2 regions of the Hydrogenophaga sp. PBL-H3 genome follow, and region 1 is predicted to be linked to the other one. Evidence: predicted binding sites of a transcription regulator. Region 1 holds the regulator's gene; the other holds the start of a gene.
The links. Region 1 encodes FNR, which switches genes on or off when oxygen is low (the NO sensors DNR and NnrR bind a similar motif). Its sites were predicted from a motif close to TTGATNNNNATCAA; they were not measured.
Positions count from the first base shown of each region.

Region 2: a site for FNR is predicted at 5,088-5,101, ahead of F9Z44_RS04930 (cation-translocating P-type ATPase). Genes of this name have one in related genera too.

Region 1 is NZ_CP044972.1:2,690,893-2,698,026, forward strand. It holds gene hemN (oxygen-independent coproporphyrinogen III oxidase) at 1-491, opposite strand, end outside; gene fnr (fumarate/nitrate reduction transcriptional regulator Fnr) at 642-1,361, shown strand; gene F9Z44_RS12370 (hypothetical protein) at 1,821-2,051, opposite strand; gene F9Z44_RS12375 (nitrogen fixation protein FixH) at 2,080-2,367, opposite strand; gene ccoG (cytochrome c oxidase accessory protein CcoG) at 2,404-3,777, opposite strand; gene ccoP (cytochrome-c oxidase, cbb3-type subunit III) at 3,874-4,791, opposite strand; gene F9Z44_RS12390 (cbb3-type cytochrome oxidase subunit 3) at 4,825-4,962, opposite strand; gene ccoO (cytochrome-c oxidase, cbb3-type subunit II) at 4,979-5,605, opposite strand; gene ccoN (cytochrome-c oxidase, cbb3-type subunit I) at 5,616-7,061, opposite strand.
Region 2 is NZ_CP044972.1:1,014,637-1,021,770, forward strand. It holds gene F9Z44_RS04905 (haloacid dehalogenase type II) at 1-308, shown strand, start outside; gene F9Z44_RS04910 (low affinity iron permease family protein) at 376-786, shown strand; gene F9Z44_RS04915 (FAD-dependent oxidoreductase) at 759-1,949, opposite strand; gene F9Z44_RS04920 (DUF3047 domain-containing protein) at 1,973-2,728, opposite strand; gene F9Z44_RS04925 (FAD-dependent oxidoreductase) at 2,725-4,920, opposite strand; gene F9Z44_RS04930 (cation-translocating P-type ATPase) at 5,148-7,134, shown strand, end outside.

The sequences.
Region 1 (7,134 bases):
AGACGGGCCAAGTTGCGCAGGCGCTCTTCGCTCACCGTGCGCGGATCCACCTCCACCGAATACTCGCCGCCAGGCACCAGCGTGAAGTGCGAGCGCAGCATGGTCATGAGGTCTTCGAGCTCGGCGTCCGACAGGAAGGTCGGCGTGCCACCGCCCAGGTGCAGCTGCGAGACGTTGTGCCCCCGGCCGAAATGGGCTACCTGCAGTTCGACCTCCCGTGTGAGGTAACGCAGGTATTCGGCCGCGCGCTCGTGGTGCTTGGTGATCACCTTGTTGCAGGCGCAGTAGTAGCAGACCGACTCGCAAAACGGGATGTGCACGTAAAGTGATAGCGGCAGTGCCATCGATCCCGCTTTTCGCTGCTCGAGCGCCTGAACGTAGTCTTGCTCGGTGAAGGCTTCAACGAAGCGGTCGGCGGTGGGGTACGAGGTGTAGCGTGGTCCGGGGATGTCGAACCGGCGCAGCAGATCGTCGGAAATGGTGTGGCTCACAGGATGTCTCCCAATCAATGGAACCACTGTGCCGCAGGAAAGGCCTGGGGCCCTTGATCTTCATCAACAGGCAGATGCGCCCTGCCCGTTTGGGAGCACCGACACCCCACGGGGGTATGCTGTGGTCTGTCACACATTCCCGGATTTCGTATGGACGCCCACACCATCAAAGTTGCCTGTTCCAGCTGCAACCTGCGCGAGCTCTGTCTGCCCATGGGTCTGAACCCTGACGAGATGGACAAGCTGGACCGCGTGATCTCCACCCGCAAGCGGATCAAGCGAGGTCAATCGCTGTTCAGCGTCGGCGACAAATTCACCTCGCTCTATGCGGTTCGCTCGGGGTTCTTCAAGACCTGCGTGACCACGGCCGACGGCCGCGACCAGGTGACCGGCTTCCAGATGACGGGCGAGATCATCGGCATGGACGGCATCGTGAGCGACCACCACTCCTGCGACGCGGTCGCGCTGGAAGACGCCGAGGTCTGCATCATGCCGTTCGACCAGGTCGAGGAACTCTCGCGCGAATTCACCACGCTGCAGCACCATGTGCACAAGATCCTGAGTCGCGAGATCGTGCGTGACCACGGCGTGATGCTGCTGCTGGGCAGCATGCGCGCCGAAGAGCGGCTGGCCGCTTTCCTTCTCAATCTGGTGCAGCGCCTGCACGCTCGCGGCTTCTCACAGTCCGAATTCGTGCTGCGCATGACGCGCGAGGAAATCGGCAGCTACCTGGGCATGAAGCTGGAGACGGTGAGCCGCACGTTCTCCAAGTTCGTGGAGGACGGCATCATTGAGGTGAAGCAGCGCTACGTGCACATCAAGAACGTCGACGGACTGCGCCAGATCGTCAACCCGCAGACCTGTATCTAAGGCCCCCACGCTCCGCCGCTGCGCGGGTCGCTGCCCCCCACGGGGGCTGTTTTGCCTTGGGGCGGCCCGGCGGCAAAACGTAGCCCCCACGCTCCGCCGCTGCGCGGGTCGCTGCCCCCCACGGGGGCTGTTTTGCCTTGGGGCGGCCCGGCGGCAAAACGTAGCCCCCACGCTCCGCCGCTGCGCGGGTCGCTGCCCCCCACGGGGGCTGTTTTGCCTTGGGGCGGCCCGGCGGCAAAACGTAGCCCCCACGCTCCGCCGCTGCGCGGGTCGCTGCCCCCCACGGGGGCTGTTTTGCCTTGGGGCGGCCCGGCGGCAAAACGTTGCCCCCACGCTCCGCCGCTGCGCGGGTCGCTGCCCCCCACGGGGGCTGATCCGGCTTGGGGCGGCCCTGCGCCGGATCCCCAGGCCCCCACGCTCCGCCGCTGCGCGGGTCGCTGCCCTCCTGAGGCGGATCGTTCAGAGTTCCGACGAAGGCAGGGTCAGCAGCGTGGTGAGCGCGCTTGACGCCATCGTCAGCGCCCAGAACACGAAAAACGCCAGCGTGTAGACCGCCTCGCGCGAAAGCGCCAGCGGCGAGCCGAACCAGTGCAGATCGCTCGGGTCCACGAGTGCAAAGACCACCATCTCCAGCACGGCCGCCACCAGAAAGGCGGGCCATGCGATCCCCATCAGGCGCTTTCCCCACATGGGTTTGTCTCCCCGTTGTCGTTGTGGATCACTCGGCCGGGATCACCGGCGAGGCGGCGTTGTTGCGCGCCTGGTGGGCCGGCTGCAGCTTGGCTAAGGCGTCGATGCGGGCCTGGCCCTGCAACGCATGAGCAGCCTTGAAATCGCGCTGGTAGTCGGCCTTGTTGAGCACCGGGTCGGCACCGTTGATGGCGAAGAAGGCGGCGGTCAGGCTGGCCGCCACACCCACCAGTGGCGCACCCACCACCAGCCACATGTGAGGCGTGCGCCACCAGGCCGGGGCCGCAGCGGTGTTCGTGGCGTTGGATGAAGTCATGGCAATCTCCTGAAAAGGCAAATCTGGGTGGGCGATTCAGCGCGGCACGAGGAAGGCGGCCTTCTCGGTCACGCGGGCCACTTCGTCACCGGTGGAACGGATCTCGAACCGGATGGGGTGAGAACCGGCTTCGGCGGTGCCAGGCGGGATCTGGACCCGCACCGCGGCCGATCGCACTTCGGTGGGCAACACCTCGACCTCGGCAAGCGGGTCCAGCGTGATGCCGGGCAGGCCCGAGACCGTGATGGCGTAGCGCTGCGTCTTTTCGGTGGCGTTCATGATCTGCAGGCGGTACACGTTTTCGATGCGGCCCTGCTCCACCATGCGCGCGAGCGAACCGCGGTCGCGCATCACGTCCACCCGCAGTGGCGTGCGCAGGAACAGGCTCACACCCACCGCCGCGGTGATGGTCAGCAGGATGGCCGAGTACACCAGCACGCGCGGGCGCATGGCGCGCTGCAGCATCTGCTTCGTACTCCAGCCCTGCTCCATGCCGTTCTGGGTCGAGAACTTGATGAGGCCACGCGGGTAGCCGACCTTGTCCATCACGTCGTCGCACACGTCGACGCAGGCCGCGCAGCCGATGCACTCGTACTGCAGGCCCTTGCGGATGTCGATACCGGTCGGGCAGACCTGCACGCACAGGGTGCAGTCCACACACGAGCCCAGCCCCAGGGCCGCCGGGTCGGCCTTTTTCGAGCGAGGACCACGCGGCTCGCCGCGCTTCTCGTCGTAGGTCACGATCATCGTGTCCTTGTCGAACATTGCGCTCTGGAAGCGCGCATACGGACACATGTGCTTGCAGACCTGCTCGCGCAGGAAGCCGGCGTTGCCGTAGGTGGCGAAGCCATAGAAAAACACCCAGAAGGTTTGCCAGGGGCCGAGCGAGGCGGCCACCGAGAGCGCGGCCAGCTCGCGGATGGGCGTGAAGTAGCCCACGAAGGTGAAGCCGGTCCACAGCGCAACGGCAATCCAGAGCACCTGCTTGAGCACGCGCTTGCCGAGCTTGGATGCCGACATGGCGGCCGCGTCCAGCCGCAGGCGCGCGGAGCGGTCGCCTTCCACCTTCTTTTCGATCCACAGGAAGATCTCCGTGTAGACCGTTTGCGGGCAGGCAAACCCACACCACAGCCGACCCGCCACCGCCGTGAACAGGAACAGCGAGAGTGCCGAGATGACCAGCAGCCCGGTGAGGTAGATGAAATCCTGCGGGTAGAGCACCAGACTGAAGATGTAGAAGCGGCGCGCCTCCAGATCGAACAACACGGCCTGGCGCGCATTCCACTCCAGCCAGGGCAGACCGTAGAAGACGACCTGCGTGATCCACACCATGATCCAGCGCCAGTTGGAGAACACGCCCGAGACCGAGCGCGGATGGATCTTCTGGCTCGACGCGTACAGCGACACCATCACCTCGTCGTCTGCGGCCGCAGGCACGATGGGGATGATGGTGGCTGAAGGTTTGGCGCCAGGTGTTGCTTGGGACACGGAGGCTTTCAATCAGACTCAGTTGGTCGCCACCGGCGGCTTGTTGGACAGACCCCAGATGTAGGCGGTGAGGACATGGATCTGGTCGGCGTTGAGCTTGCCGGCCTGCGCCGGCATCTGGTTGGTGAAGCCGTTGGTCACGGCACGCACGATCGCCTCCTCGCCCCAGCCGTGCAGCCAGATGCCGTCGGTCAGGTTGGGGGCACCCAGTGCGGGGTTGCCTTTGCCCTCGGCGCCGTGGCAGGCAGCGCAGGCACCGAACTTGGAACGACCCACCGCAGCGCGCACCGAGTCGTGCGGCGTGGCCGACAGACTCATCACGTAATGCGCCACGTTGCGCACGTCATCGGGCGTGCCCACGGCTGCAGCCATGGGCGGCATCATGCCGATGCGGCCCTGCGTGAGCGTGGTCTTGATGGTTGCAGGATCACCGCCGTGCAACCAGTCCCCGTCGGTGAGGTTGGGGAAGCTGCGGGCGCCGCGCGCGTCCGAGCCGTGGCACTGGGCGCAGTTGTTCATGTACAGGCGCTCGCCGATGGCCATGGCCGGCGCGTCGCCCGCCAGTTGCTCGGGCGACAGGCCGTTGAAGCGCGCGTAGATGGGTGCGATGTCCTTCTGCACCTTGTCGACCTCGGCCTGGTGCTGGCCTTGCGACGTCCAGCCCAAAACGCCCTGGTACTTGCCGAAGGTGGGGTACAGCACGCCGTAGACCAGCGCGAAGACCACCGTGATGATGAACAGGTACACCCACCAGCGCGGCAAGGGGTTGTTCATCTCTTGCAGGTCCTCGTCCCACACATGGCCGGTGGTGTTGTCGGCCCGTACCTTGACTTTGGTGGTGCCGCTGATCCAGAGCAGGACCGCGCAGGCCAGGATGCTGACCACGGTCAGCCCGGCCACGTACCAGGACCAGAATTCGCTGGTGAAATCACTCATGATGTTTCTCTTGTTCTGACGGAGTCGTGGGGTTCATTCGTCCTGGAAAGGCAGCTGGGCCGCCTCCTCGAAACGTTCCTTGTTCTGCCTGGACCAGGCCCAGACCACGATGCCCAGGAAGGTCAGCATGCTGACCACAGTGACGATGCTGCGCAGGTCGTTGATGTCCATGGTGTCCTCCGTGGGCTTACTTGATCGCGGTGCCGAGCACCTGCAGGTAGGCCACCAGCGCGTCGAGCTCGGTCTTGCCTTTGACGTCGGCGGTGGATGCGGCGATCTCGTCGTTGGTGTAGGGCGCGCCCAGGGTGCGCAGCACCTCCATGCGCCGGGGAATGCCGGCTTCGTTCACCGTCTTCTTCGCCAGCCATGGGTAGGCCGGCATGTTCGACTCGGGCACCAGATCGCGCGGGTTGGTCAGGTGCGCACGGTGCCATTCATCGCTGTAGCGCCCGCCCACGCGGTGCAGGTCGGGCCCGGTGCGCTTGCTGCCCCACTGGAACGGCCGGTCGTACACGAATTCACCCGCCAGCGAGTAGTGGCCGTAGCGCAGCGTCTCGGCCTGCAGCGGCCGGATCATCTGCGAGTGGCAGTTGTAGCAACCTTCGCGCACATAGATGTCGCGTCCGGCGATCTGCAGCGCGCTGTAGGGTTTGAGGCCCTCTACCGGCTGGGTGGTGGACTTCTGGAAGAACAGCGGAACGATCTCCACCAGTCCACCGACCGCGATCACCAGCACGATGAGCACGATCATCAGGAAGTTGTTGGTCTCGATGCGCTCGTGCGTGAAACCCTGGGGTTTGTCTTGATTGGCCATGGTGTTGTCCTCAGGCGTGAGCAGGGTTGATGGCGGGGATGCGCACGTCCTGTGCCAGCCCGCTCCTGACCGTCATGACGGTGTTCCACAGCATCACCACCATGCCGCCGAGGTACAGCAGACCGCCCAGCAGGCGGATCACATAGAACGGGAAGGTGGCCTTGACCGACTCCACGAAGGTGTAGGTGAGGCTGCCGTCGGGGTTGACCGAGCGCCACATCAGGCCTTGCATCACACCGGCGATCCACATGGCGGCGATGTAGAGCACGATGCCGATGGTGGCAACCCAGAAGTGCAGCTCGACGGCGGGCACGGAATACATCTTTTTCTGGCCGTACAGGCGCGGGATCAGGTAGTACATGGACCCCATGGTCACCAGGCCAACCCAGCCCAGGGCGCCGCTGTGCACGTGGCCCACGGTCCAGTCGGTGTAGTGCGAGAGTGCATTGACCGTCTTGATCGACATCATCGGACCTTCAAAGGTCGACATGCCGTAGAACGAGAGCGAGACGATCAGGAAGCGCAGGATGGGGTCATCGCGCAGTTTGTGCCAGGCGCCCGAGAGCGTCATGATGCCGTTGATCATGCCGCCCCAGCTGGGCGCCAGCAGGATGAGCGAGAACACCATGCCGACCGACTGCGTCCAGTCGGGCAGCGCGGTGTAGTGCAGGTGGTGCGGACCGGCCCACATGTAGGTGAAGATCAGCGCCCAGAAGTGCACGATCGACAGGCGATAGGAGTAGACGGGGCGCTCGGCCTGCTTGGGGATGAAGTAATACATCATTCCAAGGAAACCGGCGGTGAGGAAGAAGCCCACCGCGTTGTGGCCATACCACCACTGCACCATCGCGTCCTGCACACCGGCGTAAGCCGAGTAGGACTTGAAGCCGTCCACGGGCAGCGCGGCGCTGTTGACGATGTGCAGCATGGCCACGGCCAGGATGAAGGCGCCGAAGAACCAGTTGGCCACATAGATGTGGCGCACCTTGCGTTTGCCGATGGTGCCGAAGAACACCACCGCGTAGGCCACCCAGACCACCGCGATCAGCAGGTCGATCGGCCATTCGAGTTCGGCGTATTCCTTGCCCTGGGTGAGGCCCAGCGGCAGCGTGATCGCGGCCAGCACGATCACCAGCTGCCAGCCCCAGAAGGTGAAGGCCGCGAGACCGTCGGAGAAGATCCGTGTCTGGCAGGTGCGCTGCACCACGTAGTAGCTGGAGGCAAAGAGACCGCAGCCACCAAAGGCAAAGATCACTGCGTTGGTGTGCAGCGGCCGCAGGCGGCCGTAAGACAGCCATTCAATGCCCAGATTGAGCTCGGGCCAGGTGAGCTGCGCCGCAATGATCACGCCCACCAGCATGCCCACCACCCCCCACACCACCGTCATGACGGCGAACTGCCGCACCACTTTGTCGTTGTAGACCGCCGACTGGCTGGCCTTGTTTGTCACGGACATACTGAAACTCCTCGCAAATGTCACTGATGGAAGTGTCTTCACGGACACGATTCGATACCTTGACTTACATCAA
Region 2 (7,134 bases), 1.7 Mb from region 1:
ACATGGCCAAACGCGCCGGCCTGCCGTGGGACTGCGTGCTCTCGGCCGAGGTGTTCCGTGCCTACAAACCCGATCCGGCCACCTACCTCGGTGTGGCGCGCGTGTTTGACGTGCCGCCGTCTGATGTGATGCTGGTGGCCGCCCACCAGGACGATCTGGCTGCCGCGCGGGCCTGCGGCTTGCGCACGGCCTACATCGAGCGGCCGCTGGAGTTCGGCGCGAACCACCCCAAGGACGTGTCGGCCGATGCGGCCAACACCTTTCACGCGAAGAGCCTGGTGCACCTGGCCGAGCAACTCGGCTGCTGAAGGCCGTGTGCCTTCGCCGTACCGGGGCGGGTAGCATGGTTCACACATGGTATTGAGGAGAACGCGCATGGGCAGACGAATCGGGTATTCACAGTTCGCCAACCAGATCGCAAGGCTGAGCGGTCGCCCCAAGACCTTTGTGCTGGCGGCGGCGGTCATCGTTGTCTGGCTGGTCACCGGGCCGCTGTTTGGCTACAGCGACACCTGGCAGCTGGTGATCAACACCGGTACCACCATCGTCACCTTTCTCATGGTGTTCCTCATACAGAACACCCAGAACCGCGACGCCGAGGCCTTGCAGATCAAGATCGACGAACTGATCCGCGCGACCAGGGGCGCACACAACGCGCTGCTGGACCTGGAGGAGCTGGAACAGGACAACCTGGACGAATTCCGGCGTCGTTACCAGCTGCTGGCTCGTGAGGCCCGCAGCGATCTGGAGCGCGGTGCTCAGGACACCGGTTCACCCGAGGCCTGAGCGGCTGGGCGCGGTCCGATCCGGTAGCGCTCGATGAAGCCGCGGTCGATGCGGTCTTTCCAGCGCCAGGCCCAGGCGCCCTCCACACTCCACGCGCCGTAACTCGCAATGGCATGGCCGGTGCCGCACGACAGCAGGTTGAGTGTGTTGGTTGGCGGCTGGTGGGATTTCAGGGGTTTGCGCTGGTGAACCGCCAGCAGGTTGTGCGCCAGCGGCGGGCCGGCGCGCACCGCATGGACACCACTGCTGGCGTGCGGCGTGTCGGCGCGGCAGGCCACGTCACCGGCGGCAAACACGTGGGGGTGGCTGGTGCTTTGCTGAAACGCGTTGACCAGCACATGCCCAGCGTCCGACAAGGCCAGACCGCTGCCTTGAAGCCAGGGTGGTGCGTGGGTGCCGATGGCCAGCAGCGGCACGTCGCAGGCCAGTCGCGCGCCGTTGCTGAGCAGCACCTCGCCGGCGCTGATGCCCACGCAGGCCTCGCGCAGCACCGTGATGCCGCGCCGCTTGAGCTGGCGCAACACCTTGTGCCGCACCGCGGGGCGGTAGCTGTCGGCCACCTCGGGTCCACCGGTGACGAGCGTGAATCGCGCACCGGGCATGCCCTGCTGGCGAATGCTTTGCTCTGCCGCCAGCACGAGTTCGATGCCCGCCGCACCCGCGCCCACCACCGCGAGCGACACCGGCTGGCGCTGGGCCAGCTGCAGCACCTGGGGCCAGAGCTGGGCAAAGGCTTCGATGGGACGCACGGCGAGTGCGTGGGTGGCCGCTCCCGGCATGTCGACTTCCAGGCGGGCACGGTCGATCACCGCGCCCGTGTCGATCGAGAGGGTGTCGAAACCCAGCGTGGCGGGCACGCCCTGCGCGCCCCCGGCCGCCGTCACGCTCACCGCGTTGCCCACCGGATCGATGCCGTTGCAGCGTCCCTGCACCCAGCGCGCCCCGGCCGCGCGCACCAGCGGCTCCAGCGCGATGCGGCAGTCGGCCTCGGCGTAATGGCCAGCCACGAAGCCGGGGATCATGCCGCTGTAGGTCAGCTGCGCGAATGGGCTGAGCACCGTCACGTCCAGATCGGCGGGGCGGTGCTGCGCCAAGCTGGCCAGCACATGCAGGTGGGCATGGCCTGCACCGAGGAGGAGGAGTTTTTTGATGCCGTGGTGCATGGGTTCCGATGGTACGTGGCGTGTCAAGGACCGCGCTCGGTCCAGTGCAGGTCGGCCACCCAGCCGCTGCTGGTGCTTGTGGTGTTGTCGCTGTCCGCGCCCAGCAGCACGCGGGTGACGCGGGGCAGGGCAGCACCCTCTGGCAACTCGTCAGCGAAGAGTGTGGCGAAGTCCGCAGCCACGTCGCGGGACTCTTGCGCCCAGCGTGCCAGCGGCGCACCCCGGCCTTGCAGGCTGATGAAGCGCACCCGCTTGGTGTAGGGGTTGGGGCCCTGCGTGAGGGCGGGGTGGGTGCTGTCCCACACGTAGCACACGGTGGCCGCCGGCAGGGCTTCGCCGCTCACACGGCGCGCGATACGCAGAATGGTGCGTTCCACAAAGGGCACACGGTCCAGCGCGTGTTCGAACATCACGCAGACCTTGAGCGCCGCGTCATCGCCGGCCTTGGTGAGGATGTCGGGCTGCGCCGTTCCACCCGACAGCGGTGTGTCCAGGCGCCAGCGCCACCGCAGCCAGACCGGTGCGGGCCCGCTGCCCTCGTGCACCAGCGTGCCATAGCTCGACGCCGTGACCACCTGCACCGCAGCCACGCCGTCCACACGGCCCGCTTCAAAGCGGGTGGGTGAGATGTCGGCCTTGGCCTTGGGGAACCCAACGAAGCGCCAGGCGGGGTTCAGCGTGCCATCGGCCTGCACCAGGGTGGGCAGCGAAGTCTGCGCCAAGGCGGCGACGCTGGTGGCCAGCAGCAGCGAGGCGAGCGTTTGAACCGGCGCTTTCAACCGCGCCGCCAGTCGTGGAACCTGCCCACCCAGACCAGCAGCTTCTGCGGTGCGTGCGCGCGCTTCCATTCGCCCGCGGCGTACTTGTTGGCTTCCGAGAGCGTGGGGTAGGTGTGGATGGTGCCCAGGATCTTGTTGAGGCCCAGGCCGTGTTTCATGGCCAGCACGTACTCGGCCAGCAAGTCCCCTGCGTGCGTGCCGACGATGGTCACGCCCAGGATGGTGTCCTTGCCCGGCACGGTGAGCACCTTCACGAAGCCGTGGGCTTCGCTGTCGGCGATCGCGCGGTCGAGGTCGTCGATGCCGTACTTGGTCACTTCCACGGCAATACCTTTTTCGTTCGCCTCCTGCTCGTTCAGACCCACGCGCGCCACCTCGGGGTCGATGAAGGTGGCCCAGGGGATCACGCGGTAGTCGGCCTTGAACTTCTTGAAGTCGCCGAAGAGTGCGTTGACCGCTGCGTACCAGGCCTGGTGCGCTGCCACGTGGGTGAACTGGTAGGGCCCGGCCACGTCGCCGGCGGCGTAAATGTTGGGGTAGAGCGTCTGCAGGTACTCGTTGGTCTCCACCGTCTTGTTCATTGGAATGCCCAGTTCTTCCAGGCCGTAGCCGGTGAGGCGCGCGCTGCGACCCACCGCGCAGAGCAGTTCGTCGAATTCGATGCGCTGCTCGACGCCGGCGTGTTCGACCACGAGAACGCCGCCCTTGCGCGCGGGGCCTTCGACAGGCTCAGGCCGAACGGCTCCTTTTTCCACGCGCAAGGCCTTGTGGCCGGTGCGCACGTCCACGCCGTCTTTCATGAGCGCCTGGCGCGCCAGCTCGCTCACCTCTTCGTCTTCGCGCGCCATCACGCGCGGCCCCATTTCCACCTGAGTCACCTGTGAGCCCAGGCGTGCAAAGCTCTGCGCGAGTTCGCAGCCGATCGGCCCGCCGCCCAGCACCACCAGCCGTTTCGGTACCTCGTCGAGTTCGCCGAACCGGTCCCACATCGTGTCGCTGGTCACATAGCCGCTGTCTTCCAGCCCGGGCAAGGGCGGCACGAAGGGGCGCGCGCCCGCGGCGATCACGACGCTGCGTGTGGTGAGGGTCTGCGTGCTGCCGTCGTTGAGCGCGATCTCCACCGTCCACGGATTCACCAGCTTCGCGTGGCCCTGCAACACCTCCACGCCCAGGCTGGTATAGCGCTCCACGCTGTCGTGCGGCTCGATGGCGCGCACGATGTCCTGCACCCGCTGCATCACCGCTTTGAAGCTGAAGGTGGGCGAGGTGTTGTCCAGTCCGTAGGTCTGGCCATGGCGCATCTGGTGGGCCAGTTTTGCGCTTTTGATGAGCGCCTTGCTCGGCACGCAGCCGTAGTTCAGGCAGTCGCCGCCCATCTTGTGCGATTCGACCAGCGTGACCTTGGCCTTCACCACCGCCGCGATGTAGGCCGACACAAGGCCGCCCGCGCCGGCACCGATCACGATCAGGTTGCGGTCGAAGCGCCTGGGCTTAACGCTGGCCCAGCGCGCGTACACCTTGCGCCCCTGAAGCAGGCCCACGACCCACTTGGCGATCAGCGGGAACAGGCCCAGCAGCACGAACGAGCCCAGCAGCGCCGGGCTCAGGATGCCCTGGAGCGAATCGATCCGCGCCAGCTGCGTGCCTGCGTTCACATACACCAGCGTGCCGGCCAGCATGCCGATCTGGCTCACCGCGTAGAAGGTCAGCGCCTTCATCTGAGTCAGGCCCATCACGAGGTTGATCACGAAGAACGGCACCACCGGGATCAGCCGCAAGGTGAAGAGGTAGAACGCACCGTCCTTCTCGATGCCCCGGTTGATCTCGGCCAGGCGGTTGCCGAACCTGACCTCGATGCTGTCGCGCAGCACGAAGCGCGAGACCAGAAACGCCAGCGTGGCGCCCAGGCTGGAGGCGAACGACACCAGCAGCGTGCCCCACCAAAGGCCGAAGATGGCGCCGCCGGCCAGCGTGATGATGGTCGCGCCCGGGAACGAGAGCGCGGTGGCCGCCACGTAGAGGGCGAAGTACGCCAGCGAGACCTTGAGCGGCTCGGCGGCAAAGAGCGCCTCGAAGTTCGCCTGGCTCTGCTTGAGGTAGTCCAGGCTGAGGAAACGTCCCAGATCAAAAAAGAAGAAGGCCGCCACGCCCAGCAGAACCACGGCCAGCAGAAGGATTTTTCGAAAGGTCACGGCATGTCCAGTGTGGGTGGGCAACTTGTCGGTCGCCGGGGCCAAGGCATTCTTACACCAACCCACGCTCCCATGCCGTCGCCTGCGGGGTATCCCGGTCTGCCGTGAAACACCGAGACACGGTTGAGCCCGCAAACGGGCTGCTCGGGCATGTCCTGTTGCACTTTTTGACGTGAGTCATCGCCACGCCACGCCGACCCGGTTAAGGTGGTTCGATGCCCGATCCCATGCCAAACCTCGAACCCGGTGCTGTCGTGGCGATGCCTTGGCACGCACTCGCAAGCGCGGACGCGCTCGCGAACCTGCACAGCACCGAAACCGGCCTCACGACCGCCCAGGCCGCCGAGCGCCTGGCGCAGCACGGTCCCAACCGCATCGAGCAAGGCGCACCCACCCGTCTGTGGGTGCGCTGGCTGCGCCAGTTCAACAACCTGTTGATCCACGTGCTGCTCGTGGCCGCGCTGGTCACACTCTGGCTGCGCGACCACCTCGACGCCGCGGTGATCCTCGGGGTGGTGCTGATCAACGCCGCCATCGGTTTCGTTCAGGAAGGCAAAGCCGAGCGGGCGCTGGATGCCGTGCGAGCCATGCTGGCCAGTCGCGCCACGGTGTTGCGCGGCGGCGACCGCCACGAGATCGACGCCTCCGACCTGGTGCCGGGCGACGTGGTGCTGCTGGAATCGGGTGCGCGCGTGCCGGCCGACCTGCGGCTGCTGCGCACCCGCAACCTGCGCATCGACGAGTCCGCGCTCACCGGTGAGTCGGTGCCTGCCGACAAAGACGCCGCGCCGGTGGATGTGGCCGCGCAGGTGGGTGACCGCCTGTGCATGGCCTTTGCCGGCACCACGGTGGCCGTGGGGCAGGCCAGCGGCGTGGTGGTGGCCACGGCCAGCCAGACCGAGATCGGCCGGATCGGCGCGTTGGTCTCGGATGTGGGCATCCTGGCCACGCCACTCACGCGCCGGCTCGACCAGTTCGCGCGCCAGATCACGCTGGTGATCGGGGTGGTGAGCGTCTTCACCTTCGCCTACGGCATCTTCATCGGCGGGCTGCCGCCGCTGGCGCTCTTTCTCGCGGTGGTGGGCCTGGCCGTGGCGGCCATTCCCGAGGGCCTGCCCGCCATCGTCACCATCACCCTGGCCATCGGCACGGCGGCCATGGCGCGCCAGCGCGCGGTGGTGCGGCGCTTGCCGGCGGTGGAAACGCTGGGTTCGGTCAGCGTGATCTGCACCGACAAGACCGGCACCCTGACCCGCAACGAGATGACGGCGGTGAGCGCGGTGCTGGCCGACGGCACGCTGGCGGTCACCGGCGCGGGCTACGCGCCCGAAGGCGGGTTTCACCGCGCAGGCGTGGCGCAGGACCCGGCGAACCACGCCGGTCTGCAACGCCTGGCCCGCTGCGCGCTGCTGTGCAACGACGCCCAGCTGCACCACACCACCCGCGCGGGCTGGACGCTGGCGGGTGACCCCACCGAAGGCGCGTTGCTGTCCATGGCGCTCAAGGCCGGCCTGGACCCGGCGCAAGAGGCTGCTGCCACACCGCGCCTGGACGAGATCCCGTTCGAGTCCGAACACCGCTTCATGGCCACGCTGCACCACGACCACGCGGGCCATGTGTTTGCGTTGCTCAAGGGCGCACCCGAGCGGGTGCTGGCGCTGTGCACGCACGACAACGGGGGCGCACCCATGGATGCTGCGGTCTGGCACGCACGCATGGATGAGGCCGCCTCGCAGGGCCAGCGGGTGTTGGCCCTGGCCGAGTGCGAACTGCCGGCGGGCACGCTGGCGCTCACCATGGACGACATCACGCCACGCTTCACGTTGCTGGGTCTGGTGGGTCTGATGGACCCACCGCGCGATGAGGCCGTGGCGGCGGTGGCCGAGTGCCAGCGCGCCGGCATCCGCGTGGTGATGATCACCGGCGACCACGCCGTGACGGCCGCGGCCATCGGCCGCGAGATCGGTCTGCGCGATGGCCAGCCACTGACCGGCGCCGAGATCGACCAGCTCGACGACGCAGCGTTGAACGCAAGGCTGGCGCAGACCGACGTGGTGGCGCGCGCGAGCCCCGAGCACAAGCTGCGCCTGGTGGCCACGCTGCAGGCCGGGGGCAGGCTGGTCGCCATGACCGGCGACGGCGTGAACGACGCACCAGCGCTCAAGGCCGCCGACATCGGTGTGGCCATGGGCCAGCGTGGTACCGACGCGGCGC